DNA from 2 places in the Cellulomonas jepli genome. Region 1 is predicted to be linked to the other one. Evidence: predicted binding sites of a transcription regulator. Region 1 holds the regulator's gene; the other holds the start of a gene.
What was found. Region 1 encodes Rex, which represses fermentation and respiration genes when NADH is low (regulators of the CRP and FNR family bind a similar motif). Its sites were predicted from a motif close to CTTGTGAANNNNTTCACAAG; they were not measured.
Positions count from the first base shown of each region.

Region 2: AB6N24_RS16115 (geranylgeranyl reductase family protein) is a predicted target of Rex. The motif match lies at 1,104-1,123, and genes of this name have one in related genera.

Region 1 covers NZ_JBFTER010000164.1:167-5,745, reverse strand. The annotation lists gene AB6N24_RS22405 (TlpA family protein disulfide reductase) at 1-565, opposite strand, end outside; gene AB6N24_RS22400 (histidine phosphatase family protein) at 562-1,218, opposite strand; gene AB6N24_RS22395 (MarR family winged helix-turn-helix transcriptional regulator) at 1,312-1,848, opposite strand; gene AB6N24_RS22390 (YceI family protein) at 2,023-2,583, shown strand; gene AB6N24_RS22385 (redox-sensing transcriptional repressor Rex) at 2,791-3,489, opposite strand; gene AB6N24_RS22380 (glutaredoxin family protein) at 3,522-3,833, opposite strand; gene AB6N24_RS22375 (HAD family hydrolase) at 4,007-4,792, shown strand; gene AB6N24_RS22370 (GNAT family N-acetyltransferase) at 4,789-5,358, shown strand; partial or broken gene AB6N24_RS22365 (hypothetical protein) at 5,374-5,579, opposite strand, start outside.
Region 2 covers NZ_JBFTER010000074.1:10,189-21,028, reverse strand. The annotation lists gene AB6N24_RS16125 (isochorismate synthase) at 1-198, opposite strand, end outside; gene AB6N24_RS16120 (demethylmenaquinone methyltransferase) at 250-942, shown strand; gene AB6N24_RS16115 (geranylgeranyl reductase family protein) at 1,139-2,431, shown strand; gene AB6N24_RS16110 (NADH-quinone oxidoreductase subunit A) at 2,493-2,855, shown strand; gene AB6N24_RS16105 (NuoB/complex I 20 kDa subunit family protein) at 2,868-3,419, shown strand; gene AB6N24_RS16100 (NADH-quinone oxidoreductase subunit C) at 3,416-4,177, shown strand; gene AB6N24_RS16095 (NADH-quinone oxidoreductase subunit D) at 4,177-5,535, shown strand; gene nuoE (NADH-quinone oxidoreductase subunit NuoE) at 5,535-6,551, shown strand; gene nuoF (NADH-quinone oxidoreductase subunit NuoF) at 6,551-7,897, shown strand; gene AB6N24_RS16080 (NADH-quinone oxidoreductase subunit G) at 7,894-10,539, shown strand; gene nuoH (NADH-quinone oxidoreductase subunit NuoH) at 10,536-10,840, shown strand, end outside.

The DNA of each region.
Region 1 (5,579 bases):
CGGCGATGCCGAGGATGCGGGCGGCGACGCGGCCCTCGCGGTCGAGCACGACGGTCGTGGGCACGGCCTGGACCGGCACGGTGCCCTGGAGCGCGGCGATCGCGGCGCCGTCGGTGTCGGCGATGCTCGGGTAGGGCACCTCGAACGTGCGCTGGAACGCCTCGGCGGCGCCCGCGTCGTCGGTCCCGTTGATGCCGAGCAGGTGGACGCCCTGGTCGGCGTACTCGGTCGCGACGTCCACGAGGTCGGGCGCCTCGGCGCGGCACGGCGGGCACGCGGCGTACCAGGTGTTGAGGACGACGACGTCCCCGCGCCACGCCGCGACGTCCTGCGCCTCGCCCGCGAAGTCGGTCCCCCCGAGCTCGACGGGCTCGGACCGGTCGCCCGCGGCCCACACCTTCTGGGAGCCGTCACCCGACTCGTACCCCTGCCCGACGACGTCGTCGGGCGCGTTGGTGTCCTCCGGCGTGCACGCCCCGAGCAGCCCGAGGGCGAGCACGAGCCCGGCGGCGCCCGCGGCGGCCCGCGCTCCGCGTCCGGCCCGGCCGGCAGCCCGCGAGGTCACGCGCCGGCCACCCGCGCCGCGCCGGGCAGCAGCTCGGCGGCGGGCTCGCTGTAGGTCAGGCCGGTGAAGCGGTCGTCCTCGTAGTGCAGCGACGTGAGCGAGGCCAGCGAGCACTGTCGCCGGCGCGGGTCGTGCCAGAGCCGCCGGTTCTCGAACGCGAGGCGGGTGACCCAGATGGGCAGCTGGTGGCTCACGAGCACGGCCTGGTGCCCGCGGGCGGCCTCCCGCGCGGCGTCGAGCGCGGCGCGCATGCGCGCGACCTGCGCCTCGTACGGCTCACCCCAGGACGGGCGGAACGGGTTGCGCAGCAGCGGCCAGTGCTGGGGGTGGCGCAGCGACCCGTCGCCGACCCCGAACGTCATCCCCTGGAACTGGTTCTCGGCCTCGAGCAGGTTCTCGTCGGTGCGCACGTCGACGCCGAACGCGGCCGCGACGGGGCCGGCGGTCTCCTGCGCGCGCTGCAGCGGCGAGGCGATGACGACCGTGACGTCCGCTCGCTCCGCGCCGCGCCCGCCCGCGAGGTGCTCGGCGACGAGCGCCGCCATCGCGTGCCCGCGCTCGGAGAGGTGGTAGCCCGGCAGGCGGCCGTAGAGCACGCCCGTGGGGTTGTGGACCTCGCCGTGACGCAGGAGGTGCAGGGTGGTGGCGACCATGGTCCCAGTGTCGCAAACGTGGCTGTGTGCTGGGTCCGACGGCGGCGTGAGATGGGCGACGTCCGGAGCGGGAACCCGCCGCCGGACGCCGGGTCAGCGGCGGGCCCGGCCCCCGGACCCGCCGGCGGACGACCGCGGGCGGGCCGCGGTGCGCAGGTGCTCGATGACGACGCCCATCGCCTCGCCCAGCGCCGCGAGCTGCGCGGGGGTCAGGACGTCGACCAGGTTGGCGCGCACGGCCTCCACGTGACCGGGCGCGGCGTCGACGATCCGCTGCCAGCCGGCCTCGGTCATCGTGCAGTTGACGCCCCGGGCGTCCTCCGCGCACGGCGTGCGGGCGACGAGGCCGTCGCTCTCCATGCGCCGGATGGTGTGCGTGAGGCGGCTGCGCGAGTGCGCGAGCTCCCCGGCGAGCTCGGACATCCGCAGCGTGCGGCCCGGCGCCTCGGAGAGCCGCACGAGGACCTCGTACTCGCCGAGCGAGAGCCCGCTGTCGTCATCGAGCTCGCGGCCGAGGACGTCGAGGAGCAGCGCCGTGCCGTCGCGGAACGCGCGCCAGTGCGTCTGCTGCTCGGGCGAGAGCCAGCGGACGTCCGTGTGCTTCTCGGTCCGGGTGTCGGTGCTGGTCATGGGGTCTCCGGGGGTCGGGCTGCGGGGCGGGCGCGGGGGCGGCGCGGGTGGACGGGCTGCGAGCGGGGTGTCCGCGAACCACGCTAGGGGGTTGCGCGACGTCGCTCAGTGTAGTAGAAATCTCAACTAACAGTTCCTTGACGGTTCAAGTAACGACTTCCCGAGGAGATCACCATGAGCACCACCTCCACCGCGGTCCCGTCCGAGCTCGCCACGGGCACCTGGGCGGTCGACGCGTCGCACAGCGAGGCCGCCTTCACCGTCCGCCACGCCGGCATCTCCAAGGTCCGCGGCACCGTCGCGATCACCTCGGGCACCGTCGTCGTCGGCGAGGACCTCGCGTCCACGTCCGTCACCGCGACGCTCGACCCGTCCAGCATCAGCACCGGCGACGCCGGCCGCGACGGCCACCTCAAGACGGCCGACTTCTTCGACGTCGAGCAGTTCGGCGAGTGGAGCTTCGCGTCGACCTCCGTGCGCCCCGCCGGCTCCGACCACGTCATCGTCGGCGACCTGACGATCCACGGCGTGACCCGTGAGGTCGAGCTCGCGACCGAGTTCAGCGGCACCGCGGTCGACCCGTTCGGCAACACGCGTGCCGGCTTCGAGGCCACGACGACGATCTCGCGCAAGGACTTCGGGCTGACCTGGAACGCGGCCCTCGAGGCCGGCGGCGTGCTCGTCAGCGACAAGGTCGTCATCACGATCGACGCGTCGATCATCAAGCAGGCGTGACGCCCGCCTGACGCACCTCCCCCGGCCCCCGGGCCGGCGCGCACCGCGCGTGCGCACCGCAGCCTCCTCGGGCGCGGCGACCGTCCCCCCGGTCGTCGCGCCCGAGGTCTGTCCGCCCCGCGACGACCCGGGCACCGCAGCGGGCACCGCCCGCACGGCCGCCCCGCGCGACGCACGCGCGACCGGCCGAGGCCGGCACAGGCCGGCTCAGGACATCGACCGCGCCTGGTCGTGGAACGCCAGGATCTGCAGCTCCGAGCCGAGGTCGACCGAGCGCACGTCCACGCCGTCGGGCACCTGCAGCGCGCGCGGCGCGAAGTTGAGGATCCCCCGCACGCCAGCCGCGACGAGCCGGTCGCACACGTCCTGCGCCGCCCCGGCCGGGACGGTGATGACGGCCATCGTCGCGCCGCCCTCGCGCACGACGTCCGCGAGGCGCTCGGCGGGCTCGACGCGCAGGCCCGCGACCTGGGTCCCGGCGACGCGCGGGTCCGCGTCGACGAGCCCCACGACCACGAACCCCCGCTCGGTGAAGCCCGGGTAGTTCGCGAGCGCGTGCCCCATGTTCCCGAGCCCGACGATGACGACCGGGCGCTGCCGCGTCAGCCCGAGCACGACGCCGATCTGCCCGCGCAGGTGCGCGACGTCGTAGCCGACCCCACGCGTGCCGTGCGACCCGAGGAACGACAGGTCCTTGCGCAGCTGCGCGGGGCTCACGCCCGCGACGTCCGCGAGCGCGTCCGACGACGCCGTCCGCACCCCCTGGGCCTCGACCTCCGCGAGCGCACGCAGGTACCCGGGGAGCCGCGCGACGGTCGAGGGCGGCACGGTGCGCGCGGCCGGGCGCACCAGCGGCGCGGCGTCGCGCAGCGGTGCGTCGGTGCGGCCGGGCGGTGGGGCGCCCATGACTGACCTCCCAGGATGGTCCTCGGGTCAGGTTAGGACGTCGGGGGTCCCGCAGCGAGGGCCTGCCGGACCCGGGCGCCGTCGATGCGCCAGTAGCCCTGGCGGACCCCGTCGACCTCGACGACCGGCACGAGCTCGCCGTAGGCGTCGAGCACCGCCTCGCCGTTCGCCAGCAGCGGCGCACCCGGCTCGTCGACGTCGACCTCGCGCCACCTCGCGCCCGACTCCGCGCACACGGTGCGCACGAGCTCGCGCGCCTCGTCGCACAGGTGGCAGCCCGCGCGGCCGTAGAGCACGACGCGCGCCGGTGCGACGGGGGGCGGGGACGGGTCGGCGGGATGCACCTCCCCAGCCTAGGACGGCTCGTTACAGTGACGGGGTGCCCGAGCCGACAACGCCCGACGAGGTCGCCGCCGCCGGTGCGGCCGTCGTCCCGCACATCGTGGCGGCGCCCGACGCCCCACCCCGAGCCGCCGGGCGCGCGCACGCCGCGACCCCGGACGCGGGTGCCGAGGCGGTGGCCACCGAGGCCCGGCCCCGGGTCGGCGCGTTCTTCGACGTCGACAACACGATCATCCGCGGCGCGAGCGCCTTCCACCTCGCCGTGGGCCTGTACCGCCGCGGGTTCTTCCGCAAGCGGGACCTGCTGTCGTTCGGGCTGCACCAGTCCCGCTACCAGCTCTTCGGGGAGAACCTCGGCCAGATCGACGAGGTTCGCTCGCGCGCGCTGTCGATCATGACCGGGCACTCGGTCGCCGAGGTCACCGCCATCGCGGAGGACGTGTACGACGAGGTGCTGTGCCTGCGGATCTACCCCGGCACCCAGAAGCTCCTCGACGAGCACATCGCCGCAGGTCACGAGGTGTGGCTCGTCACCGCCACCCCGGTCGAGGTCGGCGAGCTCATCGCCCGCCGGCTCGGCGTCACCGGCGCGCTCGGCACGATCGCGGAGCACAAGGACGGGTTCTACACGGGCTACCTCGTCGGCGACCTGCTGCACGGCGAGGCCAAGGCCAGCGCGGTGCGGGCGCTCGCGGAGCGGGACGGGCTCGACCTCACGCAGTCGTACGCGTACGGCGACTCGACCAACGACGTGCCGATCCTGTCCGAGGTCGGCTTCCCGTGCGCGATCAACCCGGACGGACGCCTGCGCCGGCACGCCCGCGAGGTCGGCTGGCCGATCCGGGAGTTCCGCGGCCGCCGGCGCGCGGCACGGCGTGGCGTCAACGCGGCGAGCCTCGCCGGGCTCGCGTGGGTCGGGGGGCTGGTGTTCCGGGCCATCCGGCGGGCGGTGCGCCCGTGAGCGCGCGCGTGCGCCGCGCTGTGCCGGGCGACGCCGACGCCCTCGCCGCCCTGGCCGCGATCACGTTCCCGCTCGCGTGCCCGCCGGGGTCGTCGCGCGAGTCCCAGCAGGCGTTCATCGCGCAGGTGCTGTCGCCCGAGCGGTTCGCGGAGTACCTCGCGGACCCGGCACGGACCCTGCTCGTCGCGCACGACGACGCGGTCCCCCAGCCCGTCGGCTACACGATGCTCGTCGAGGGCGAGCCCGCCGACGCGGACGTGCGCGCGGCGGTCCGCCTGCACCCGACCGTCGAGCTCTCGAAGTGCTACGTGCTGCCGGGGCACCACGGGCAGGGTGTCGCGACGCTGCTCATGGCGGCGACGCTCGACGCCGCACGGCGCACCGGGGCGGCGGGCGTGTGGCTCGGCGTCAACCAGCAGAACCTGCGTGCGCAGGCCTTCTACCGGCGGGCCGGGTTCGAGGTCGTCGGGACCAAGCGGTTCCTCGTCGGTGACCGGCTCGAGGACGACTTCGTGCTCGAGCGCGTGCTGCGGGGCGAGGTCGCGACCGGGACGGCCGACGGCTGACGGTGGCGGCGCCGGTCAGGCCGCGAGCCCGCGCACGAGGTCGACGACCGTGAGCGCGATCCACGGCGCGAGGGAGCCCGCGAACGCGAGGGCAGCGCGGCGCTGGTCCCGCGAGGTGCGCGAGCGGCGGGTCACGATGACCCACGCCGCGAGGCTGGCGCCGCACACGCTCAGCAGCATCGCGATGCTGAGGACCGCCCCCGCGGGGCCGTCGGCCGCCG
Region 2 (10,840 bases), on a different contig from region 1:
CCGGCGCACCCAGGCGAGCGGGGCGTCCGCGGGCAGCAGGTCGACGAGGTCGCGCGGGTCCGGGGTCGTGTACCGGCTCCGGGCGGCGTCGCCGGCCGCCCCGCCGCGGCGTGCGCGGCCGAGCTCCTCGAGCCCGTCGAGGGGGACCGTGCGCACGACGAGCGGGTGCGGGACGGCGTCGGGCAGGCTGCTGGTCATCGCCTTCAGGGTACGGTCCGCAGCATGTGGATCTCCTGAGACGATGGCCACATGCCCCGCGCCAGCCTCGACAAGGACCCCCGCGACGTCGCGACGATGTTCGACGCCGTCGCGCGCCGCTACGACCTGACGAACGACGTGATCTCGCTCGGGCAGGACCGCGCCTGGCGCCGGGCGACCCTCGCGGCGCTCGCGGCCCAGCCGGGGGAGACGGTCCTGGACCTCGCGGCGGGCACCGGCACGTCGAGCGAGCCGCTCGCGGACGCGGGCGTGCGCGTCGTCCCGTGCGACCTGTCGTTCGGGATGCTGTCGGTCGGCAAGCGCCGGCGCCCCGACCTCGGCTTCGTGGCGGGCAACGCGACGCAGCTGCCGTTCGCGGACGCGTCGTTCGACGCCGTGACGATCTCGTTCGGGCTGCGCAACGTCGTGGACACCGAGGGCGCGCTCGCGGAGATGCTGCGCGTGACGCGCCCGGGCGGGCGGCTCGTGGTGTGCGAGTTCTCGACGCCGACGCTCAAGCCCTTCCGCACGGTCTACACCGAGTACCTCATGCGCGCGCTGCCGCCGGTCGCCCGGGCGGTGTCGAAGGAGCCCGACGCGTACGTGTACCTCGCGGAGTCGATCCGCGCGTGGCCGGACCAGCGGGAGCTCGGCCGCACGCTGCGCCGGGCCGGCTGGGACGGCGTCGCCTACCGCAACCTCACCGGCGGGGTCGTCGCCCTGCACCGCGCGACGCGTCCCTGACGGCTCTCCGAGCGCTCGCGGCGGGGCCCACGGGTGCCTGCCGAGCGCGTGCGGAGGTCGTGCACGAGCCGTGTGCGGGGCGTGCAGGAGCGGTGCGCCGGGAGGTGAGGCAACCCTTCCAAGACACGCTCTGTGACCGCGGTTACACTCGCTGGAAGTCGTGTGTGAACGTCTTCACAAGTGAGGCGAGACCGTCATGAACGCAGGGCACGATGACGCTGACGTCATCGTCGTGGGTGCTGGACCCGCCGGGTCCAGCGCCGCGTACTACTGCGCGTCCGCGGGTCTGTCGGTGCTCCTGCTCGAGAAGGCGGCGTTCCCCCGGGACAAGATCTGCGGCGACGGCCTGACCCCGCGCGCGGTCGCCGAGCTCGCCGCGATGGGCGTCTCGCTGCGCGAGGACCAGGGCTGGATCCGCAACCAGGGCCTGCGCGTCGTCGGCGGCGGGCACCGCCTCGAGCTGCCGTGGCCCGAGCTGTCGAGCTACCCGTCGTACGGGCTCGCGCGCAGCCGCATGAGCCTCGACCACCTGCTCGCCGACCACGCGCGTGCGGCCGGCGCCAAGCTGCTCGAGCGCACCAACGTCACGGGTCCCGTGCTCGACGAGCGCACCGGCCGGGTCGTCGGCGTGACCGCGCGCCCGGTCGACGACGCCGGGCGCCGCGCGGGCGAGGAGGTCACCTACCGCGCGCCCCTCGTCATCGCCGCCGACGGCGTCTCCGCCCGGCTCGCGACGTCGCTCGGCCTCGAGAAGCGCATGGACCGCCCGATGGGGGTCGCGGTCCGCACCTACTTCCGCACCCCCCGCCACGACGACCCGTGGATGGAGAGCCACCTCGAGCTGTGGGACGGCGCCCCGGGGCGCTCGAACCTCATGCCCGGCTACGGCTGGATCTTCTCGCTCGGCGACGGCACCGCGAACGTCGGCCTCGGCAGCGTCGCCTCGACGGCCGCCGCGACGAAGGTCGACTACAAGGACCTGTTCGCGAAGTGGATGGCGAACGCCCCCGAGGAGTGGGAGTTCACGCCCGAGAACCAGCTCGCCCCCGTGCGCGGCGCGGCGCTGCCGATGGGCTTCAACCGCGGGCCGCTCTACGGCAACGGGCTCATGCTCGTCGGCGACTCCGCGGGCATGGTCAGCCCGTACAACGGCGAGGGCATCGCGTACGGGCTCCAGGCCGGGCGGATCGCCGCCGACGCCGCGGTGCAGGCCGCCGCGCGCGGGTCCGCCGCGGGCCGGGAGCGCGCGCTCGCGACGTACCAGACCCGCATGAAGGACGAGCTCGGCGGCTACTACACGCTGGGCCGCGTCTTCGTCCGGCTCATCGAGAACCCGCAGGTCATGCGGCTCTGCACGCGCTACGGGCTCCCGCGCCCGCTGCTCATGCGGTTCACGCTCAAGCTGCTCGCGGACTGCTACGAGCCGCGCGGCGGCGACATGGTCGACCGCGTCATCTCGGGCCTCACGCGACTGGCGCCGGCCGCATGACCGCCCCCGCCAGCCCGACCGTCACGACCACGACGATGCCGCCCACCGGGAGGGCACACCGATGAACAACCCGTACGCGCCGCTGCTCGTGATGATGGGCATCGCCGCCGTGCTCGCGCTCGGCGGAGTCGGGGCCAGCGTGATCCTGGGCCCCAAGCGCTACAACCGCGCCAAGCTCGAAGCGTACGAGTGCGGCATCGAGCCGACCCCGCACGCGATCGGCGGCGGGCGGTTCCCGATCAAGTACTACCTGGTGGCCATGACGTTCATCATCTTCGACATCGAGGTGGTGTTCCTCTACCCCTGGGCGGTCAACTTCACGGAGCTCGCGACCTTCGGGCTCGTCGCGATGATGGGATTCCTCGTCCTGATCACGGTGCCGTTCGTGTACGAGTGGCGCCGCGGCGGGTTCGAGTGGGACTGAGGGTGAGCTGACATGGGCATCGAAGAGGCACCGTCCGGATTCCTGCTGACGACGGTCGAGAACCTCGTCGGGTACTTCCGCAAGGGGTCGCTCTGGCCCGTCACGTTCGGTCTCGCGTGCTGCGCGATCGAGATGATGGCGACCGGGACCCCGCGCTACGACATCTCCCGCTTCGGCATGGAGGTCTTCCGCGCGTCGCCGCGCCAGGCCGACCTCATGATCGTCGCGGGCCGCGTGAGCCAGAAGATGGCGCCGGTCGTGCGCCAGGTCTACGACCAGATGCCCGAGCCCAAGTGGGTCCTGTCGATGGGCGTGTGCGCGTCGTCGGGCGGGATGTTCAACAACTACGCGATCGTCCAGGGCGTCGACCACGTCGTGCCGGTCGACATCTACCTGCCCGGCTGCCCGCCGCGCCCGGAGATGCTGATCAACGCGATCCTCGCCCTGCACGACCAGATCCAGGCCGCGCCGCTCGGCGTGAACCGTCGCGAGGCCGCGGCCGCCGCCGAGGCCGCCGCGCTCGAGGCGACGCCGACGTCGCACATGAAGGGGCTGCTGGCATGAGCGACGCGACCCCCGCAGGCACTGCCGGCGACCCGGGCAAGCTCGGCGACGCGATCGAGAAGGTCGCCCAGCACCCGCTGCCGCCCGACCGCGCGACCCTCGAGGTCGTCGACGTCCGCCAGGGCATGTTCGGCGTCAAGGGCACGGGCGACACGTCGGGCTTCGGCGGTCTCGTGCTGCCCGTCGCGCTCCCGGGGCCGAGCGAGCGGCCGTACGGCGGCTGGTTCGACGAGGTCGTCGACGTCCTCACCGAGATCCTCGACGAGTCCGGTACCGGCTTCACCAACGCCGTCGAGTACGTGGTCGTGGACCGCGACGAGCTCACGCTGCACGTCGCGCGCGCGCACCTCCCCGAGGTGGCCCAGGCGCTGCGGGACGACCAGGACCTGCGCTTCGAGCTGAGCCTCGGGGTCTCGGGCGTGCACTACCCGCACGAGACGGGCCGCGAGCTGCACGCGGTCTACCACCTCGTGTCGATCACCCACAGCCGCCGGATCCGCCTCGAGGTCGCGGTCGCCGACACGGACCCGCACATCCCGTCGACGGTGTCGGTCTACCCGACGCACGACTGGCACGAGCGCGAGACGTGGGACTTCTTCGGGATCGTCTTCGACGGTCACCCCGCGCTTGCACGCATCGAGATGCCGGACGACTGGCCCGGCCACCCGCAGCGCAAGGACTACCCCCTCGGCGGGATCCCGGTCGAGTACAAGGGCGCGACCGTGCCGCCCCCGGACCAGCGGAGGTCGTACAGCTGATGTCCACCCACACCCCTTCCCAGCCCCGCGCCACGGGCAACGTCGTCGACGACGACACGACGGGCATCCCGTCGTTCGAGGCGAACGGCGGCGACTGGTCCGACATCGCCGAGGAGGCCGCACGCCTCGGCGAGGAGCGCATCGTCGTCAACATGGGTCCGCAGCACCCGTCGACGCACGGCGTGCTCCGGCTCATGCTCGAGATCGACGGCGAGACGATCACCGAGGCGCGGGCCGGCATCGGCTACCTGCACACCGGCATCGAGAAGAACATGGAGTTCCGGACCTGGTCCCAGGGCCCCACGTTCTGCACGCGCATGGACTACGTGGCCCCGCTGTTCCAGGAGGCCGCGTACTGCCTGGCCGTCGAGAAGCTGCTCGGCATCACCGACGACGTCCCGGAGCGGGCGACCGTGATCCGGGTGCTGATGATGGAGCTGAACCGGATCTCGTCGCACCTCGTGTGCCTCGCGACCGGCGGCAACGAGCTCGGCGCGACGACGATCATGACGGTCGGCTTCACGGCGCGCGAGGAGGTCCTCAAGATCTTCGAGCTGATCACGGGCCTGCGGATGAACCACGCGTACATCCGCCCGGGCGGCGTCGCGCAGGACATCCCGCCGGGGGCGCTCGACACGATCCGCGAGTCGCTCGTGACGATGCGGCACTACTTCCGCCAGCTCGAGGACCTCATGCTGGCCAACCCGATCCTGCAGGCGCGCCTCAAGGGCGTCGGGTACCTCAACCTCGCGGGCTGCATGGCGCTCGGCGTGACCGGCCCGGTGCTCCGCTCCGCCGGCCTGCCGTACGACGTGCGCAAGGCGACCCCGTACTGCGGCTACGAGACCTACGACTTCGAGGTCCCGACGTCGACGGAGGCCGACTCCTGGTCGCGCGTGGTCCTGCGCATGGAGGAGTGCTACCAGTCCATGCGGATCGTCGAGCAGACGCTCGACCGTCTCCAGGCGATCGGCCCGGGGCCCGTCATGGTCGCCGACAAGAAGGTCGCCTGGCCCGCGCAGCTCGCGATCGGCTCGGACGGCATGGGCAACTCGCTCGACCACATCCGGGAGATCATGGGCACCTCGATGGAGGCCCTGATTCACCACTTCAAGCTCGTGACCGAGGGCTTCCGGGTCCCGGCCGGGCAGGTCTTCCAGACCGTCGAGCAGCCCCGCGGCGAGCTCGGCGTGCACCTGGTCTCGGACGGCGGCACGAAGCCGTACCGCGCGCACTTCCGGGACCCCTCGTTCACCAACCTGCAGGCCGTCTCGCTCATGTGCGAGGGCGGCCAGGTCGCCGACGTCGTCGTCGCGGTGGCCTCGCTCGACCCCGTCCTGGGAGGGGTGGACCGCTGATGTCCGTCGAGAACAGCACGCACGCCGACGTGAGCGCCGGCGCCCGTGCGCCGCACCGGCACGCGGCGTACGACGAGGCGACGTTCGCCCGCCTGGCCGCCGACGCCGAGCAGATCGTCGCCCGCTACCCGCAGGCACGCTCGGCGCTGCTGCCGATGCTGCACCTCGTGCAGAGCGAGGACGGCTACGTCTCTCCCGCGGGCATCGCGTTCTGCGGTCAGATGCTCTCGCTCACGACCGCCGAGGTCTCCGCGGTCGCGACGTTCTACTCGCAGTACAAGCGCCGGCCCAACGGCGAGTACACGGTCGGGGTCTGCACCAACACGCTCTGCGCCGTCATGGGCGGCGACGCGATCTGGGCGGAGCTCTCCGAGCACCTCGAGGTCGGGCACGACGAGACGACCCCGGACGGCAAGGTCACGCTCGAGCGCATCGAGTGCAACGCGGCGTGCGACTACGCGCCGGTCGTGATGGTCAACTGGGAGTTCTTCGACAACCAGACGCCGGCGACCGCGGTCGAGACCGTCGACCGGCTGCGTGCCGGCGAGCCGGTCGCCCCGACCCGCGGCGCGGCGAGCGTCTGCTCGTTCAAGGCGATGTCGCGCGTGCTCGCGGGGTTCCCGGACGGCCGGGCCGACGAGGGCGTGGGCGCGGGTGAGGCGACCGTGCGCGGCACGCGCCTGGCCCGCGAGCGGGGCTGGACGGCGCCCGCGTTCCCGGGGGAGAGCGGTGCGGCCGCCGACGGCACCGACGGCAAGCAGCCCGAGGCCACGCCGGGCACCACCGAGCCCGAGCCCAAGGCAGGTGCGGAGCGCCCGGCGGGCACGACGCCGCGCACCCGGACCGCCGCGGGCGCACCGGCGACGCGCACGGCGCCCGAGGCCGCGAAGGCCGCGGGCACCCCGGAGGTCGGCGCCGAGCAGTCGAGCGCCCAGCGCACCCCGGAGGGTCCCGCGGACACCTCCACGGCCGCGCAGGAGAAGAAGCAGCAGTCCGAGCAGGCCAAGGAGTCCTGATGAGCGAGCCGACCACCCTCGCGCCCGTCCTGAGCGACATCTGGGACGCGGACCGCTCGTGGACCCTGCAGACGTACCTCGCGCACGGTGGCTATGAGGGCCTGCGCGCCGCCCTGCGGCAGGACCCCGCGACGGTCGTGGCGACCGTCAAGGACTCGGGCCTGCGCGGGCGCGGCGGCGCCGGGTTCCCGTCGGGCATGAAGTGGGGCTTCCTGCCCCCGCCCGACGGCGGCCCGCGCTACCTCGTCGTCAATGCCGACGAGTCCGAGCCGGGGACCTGCAAGGACATCCCGCTCATGCTCGCGAGCCCGCAGCACCTGATCGAGGGCGTCGCGATCACGTCGTACGCGATCGGCTGCAACCACGCCTTCATCTACGTGCGCGGCGAGGTCCTGCACGTGTACCGCCGCCTGCTGCGCGCGGTCGAGGAGGCGTACGCCGCGGGCTACCTCGGCAAGGACGTGCTCGGCTCGGGCTACGACCTCGACGTCACGGTGCACGCCGGTGCGGGCGCGTACATCTGCGGCGAGGAGACGGCGCTGCTCGACTCGCTCGAGGGCCTGCGCGGCCAGCCGCGCCTCAAGCCCCCGTTCCCCGCGGTCGCCGGCCTGTACGCGCGTCCGACCGTCGTGAACAACGTCGAGACCATCGCGTCGGTGCCCGGGATCCTGCGCGGCGGCGCCGGCTGGTTCACGAGCATGGGCACCGAGAAGTCGGCGGGGCACGGGCTGTTCTCGCTCTCGGGCCACGTGACCCGGCCCGGGCAGTACGAGGCGCCGCTCGGCATCACGCTGCGCGAGCTCCTCGACATGGCGGGCGGGGTCCGCGAGGGCCACGAGCTCAAGTTCTGGACGCCCGGCGGCTCGTCGACCCCGATCTTCACCGCGGAGCACCTCGACATCCCGCTCGACTACGAGTCGGTGCAGAAGGCCGGGTCGATGCTCGGGACGCGCGCGCTGCAGATCTTCGACGAGACGACGTCGGTGGTCCGGGCCGTGACGCGGTGGACCGAGTTCTACAAGCACGAGTCGTGCGGCAAGTGCACGCCGTGCCGCGAGGGCACGTTCTGGCTCGCCCAGGTGCTCCAGCGCCTCGAGGCCGGGCAGGGCACGAGCGAGGACATCGACCTGCTGCTCGACCTGTGCGACAACATCCTCGGGCGCTCGTTCTGCGCGCTCGGCGACGGTGCGACGAGCCCGATCACGTCGGCCATCCAGTACTTCCGGGAGGAGTTCGAGGCGGGCACGCACACGCCCGCCGACGTCCTGTTCCCGCCCGAGCGCAGCGCGCTGTTCACCTACACCCCGCGCCGCGGCGCGGGGCAGCTCGCGGGGGTCCACGCATGACCATCACGACAGGCAAGCCCGCCACGCCCGGTTCGCCGAGCGCCGGGCCGTCGTCGCCGGGCAACGACGCCCAGGCGCCGAAGGGTCCCGACGCGGTGACCTTCACGATCGACGACGTCGAGGTCGCGGTCCCCAAGGGCACGCTCGTGATCCGCGCCGCCGAGCAGATCGGCATCCAGATCCCGCGGTTCTGCGACCACCCGCTCCTGGCCCCGGCCGGTGCCTGCCGCCAGTGCCTCGTCGAGGTCTGGGCTCCCGGGCGCGACGGCGCGCTCGCGAAGATGCCCAAGCCCCAGGCGTCGTGCACGCTCGAGGCGACGCCCGGCATGCAGGTCAAGACGCAGCTCACCTCGGCCGAGGCCGACAAGGCGCAGCACGGCGTCATGGAGCTCCTGCTCATCAACCACCCGCTCGACTGCCCGGTGTGCGACAAGGGCGGCGAGTGCCCGCTGCAGAACCAGGCGATGAGCAACGGCCGGGCCACCTCGCGCTTCGTCGACATCAAGCGCACGTTCCCCAAGCCGATCGCGATCTCGACGCAGGTCCTGCTCGACCGCGAGCGCTGCATCCTGTGCCAGCGCTGCACCCGGTTCTCCAAGGAGATCGCGGGCGACGCCTTCATCGACCTGCAGAAGCGCGGCGCGATGCAGCAGATCGGGCGCTTCGACACCGGGGTGCTCGGCTTCGCGGGCGAGGGCCCGGTCGGCACCGCGCTCGAGGACGAGTCGGGGCGGCCGTTCGCGTCCTACTTCTCGGGCAACACGATCCAGATCTGCCCGGTCGGGGCGCTCACGAGCGCGACGTACCGGTTCCGCTCGCGCCCGTTCGACCTCGTGTCGACCCCCGGGATCTCCGAGCACGACTCGTGCGGCTCGGCGATCCGCGTCGACCACCGCCGGGGCGTCGTGCTGCGCCGCCTCGCGGGCGAGGACCCCGCGGTCAACGAGGAGTGGATCACCGACAAGGACCGCTTCGCGTTCACGTGGCAGTCGGCGCCGGACCGGCTGACGACCCCGCTCGTGCGGGACGAGGAGACCGGCGAGCTGCGCCCGGCGAGCTGGGCCGAGGCGCTCGACGTCGCGGCGGCGGGCCTGCAGGCGGCGCTCGCGGGACCCGCCGCGACCGACGCCCCGCGTGGCGTCGGGGTGCTGCCGGGCGGCCGCGTGACGCTCGAGGACGCCTACGCCTGGGCCAAGTTCGCGCGCGTGACGCTCGGCACCAACGACGTCGACCTGCGCGCCCGCCCGCACTCCGCGGAGGAGGAGGCGTTCCTCGCCTCGGCCGTCGCCGGGCAGGGCATGCCGGTGACCTTCGCGGACCTCGAGAAGGCGCCGAGCGTGCTGCTCGTCGGCCTCGAGGCCGAGGAGGAGGCCGGGATCACGTTCCTGCGCCTGCGCAAGGGCGTCGTCGCCGGCACCACGCGCGTCTCCGCGATCGCCCCGCTCGCGAGCCGCGGGCTCGAGCGGCTCGACGGGACGCTGCTCGCGGCGGCCCCCGGGACGGAGGCCGAGGTGCTCGACGCCGTCGGCACCGACGCGGCCGACGTGCGGCTGCAGGACCTCGCCGCGGCGCTCGTCGCACCGGGTGCGGTCATCCTCGTCGGGGAGCGCCTGGGGCTCGTGCAGGGCGGGCTGTCCGCCGCGCTGCGCCTCGCCCGGCGCACGGGCGCCCGCCTCGCGTGGGTCCCGCGCCGTGCGGGTGAGCGTGGCGGCGTCGAAGCCGGCGCGCTGCCGAGCCTCCTGCCGGGCGGTCGCCCGGTCGCCGACGCCGCGGCCCGCGTGGACGTCGCCGCGGTGTGGGGCGTCGACCACCTGCCGCAGGCACCGGGCCGCTCGACCGCGAAGATCCTCAAGGCCGCACGCAAGGGCCGCCTCGGCGCGCTGGTCGTCGGCGGCGTCGACGTGCGCGACCTGCCGGACCCCGCGAAGGCGCGTGCGGCGCTCGCCGCGGTGCCGTTCCTCGTCTCGCTCGAGGTGCGCCGCTCCGAGGTCACCGAGCTCGCCGACGTCGTGCTGCCGGTCGCACCGCCGGTCGAGAAGGCCGGCACGTTCCTCACGTGGGAGGGGCGCCCGCGCCCGTTCCCCCAGGCGCTGACGTCGACCGCGATGGCCGACCACCGCGTGCTCGACCAGCTCGCGGACGTGCTCGGCGCGGACCTCGGGCTGCGCACGCTCGCGCAGGTGCACGCCGAGCTCGACCAGCTCGGCGCCTGGGACGGCGCGCGCGTCGCGGAGCCGTCGCTCGAGGCCGCCGAGCCGCCGTCGGTCGCCCCCGGCGACGCGGTCCTCGCGACGTGGCACCAGCTGCTCGACGCCGGTCGGCTCCAGGACGGCGAGGCGTTCCTCGCGGGCACCGCGAAGCGCCCGGTCGCGCGCGTCTCGGCCGCGACCGCCGCGGGCGCCGGCGTCGTCGACGGCGGGCTGCTCGCGGTCTCGACCGACGCGGGCACGATCCAGCTCCCGGTGCTCGTCACCGACATGCCGGACCACGTCGTCTGGCTGCCGACCGCCTCGCCGGGGAGCCTCGTGCGTGACACCCTGCGCGCGGGCCCCGGCTCGCGGGTCCGGCTCGCGCCGGGCTCGCAGGACCTGACGGCCGGCGGCGCCGGTGCCGCGACGACGCACACGGAGGTGCTCGCATGAGCCTGCTCACCGGGGTGCTGCCCGCCGCCGTGGAGGGCGGCGGGGGCGTGGGGGCCGCGGCCGCCGCGGACTTCAGCAACGACAACTTCTGGATCTGGCTGCTCAAGGCGGTCGCGATCATCGTCTTCCTGCTGACGAGCGTCCTCATCGCCATCTGGTTCGAGCGCAAGGTCGTCGCGCGCATGCAGGTCCGCCCCGGACCCAACGTGCACGGCCCGTTCGGCCTGCTCCAGTCGCTCGCCGACGCGATGAAGCTCCTGGTCAAGGAGGACATCACCGTCAAGGCGGCCGACAAGCTCGT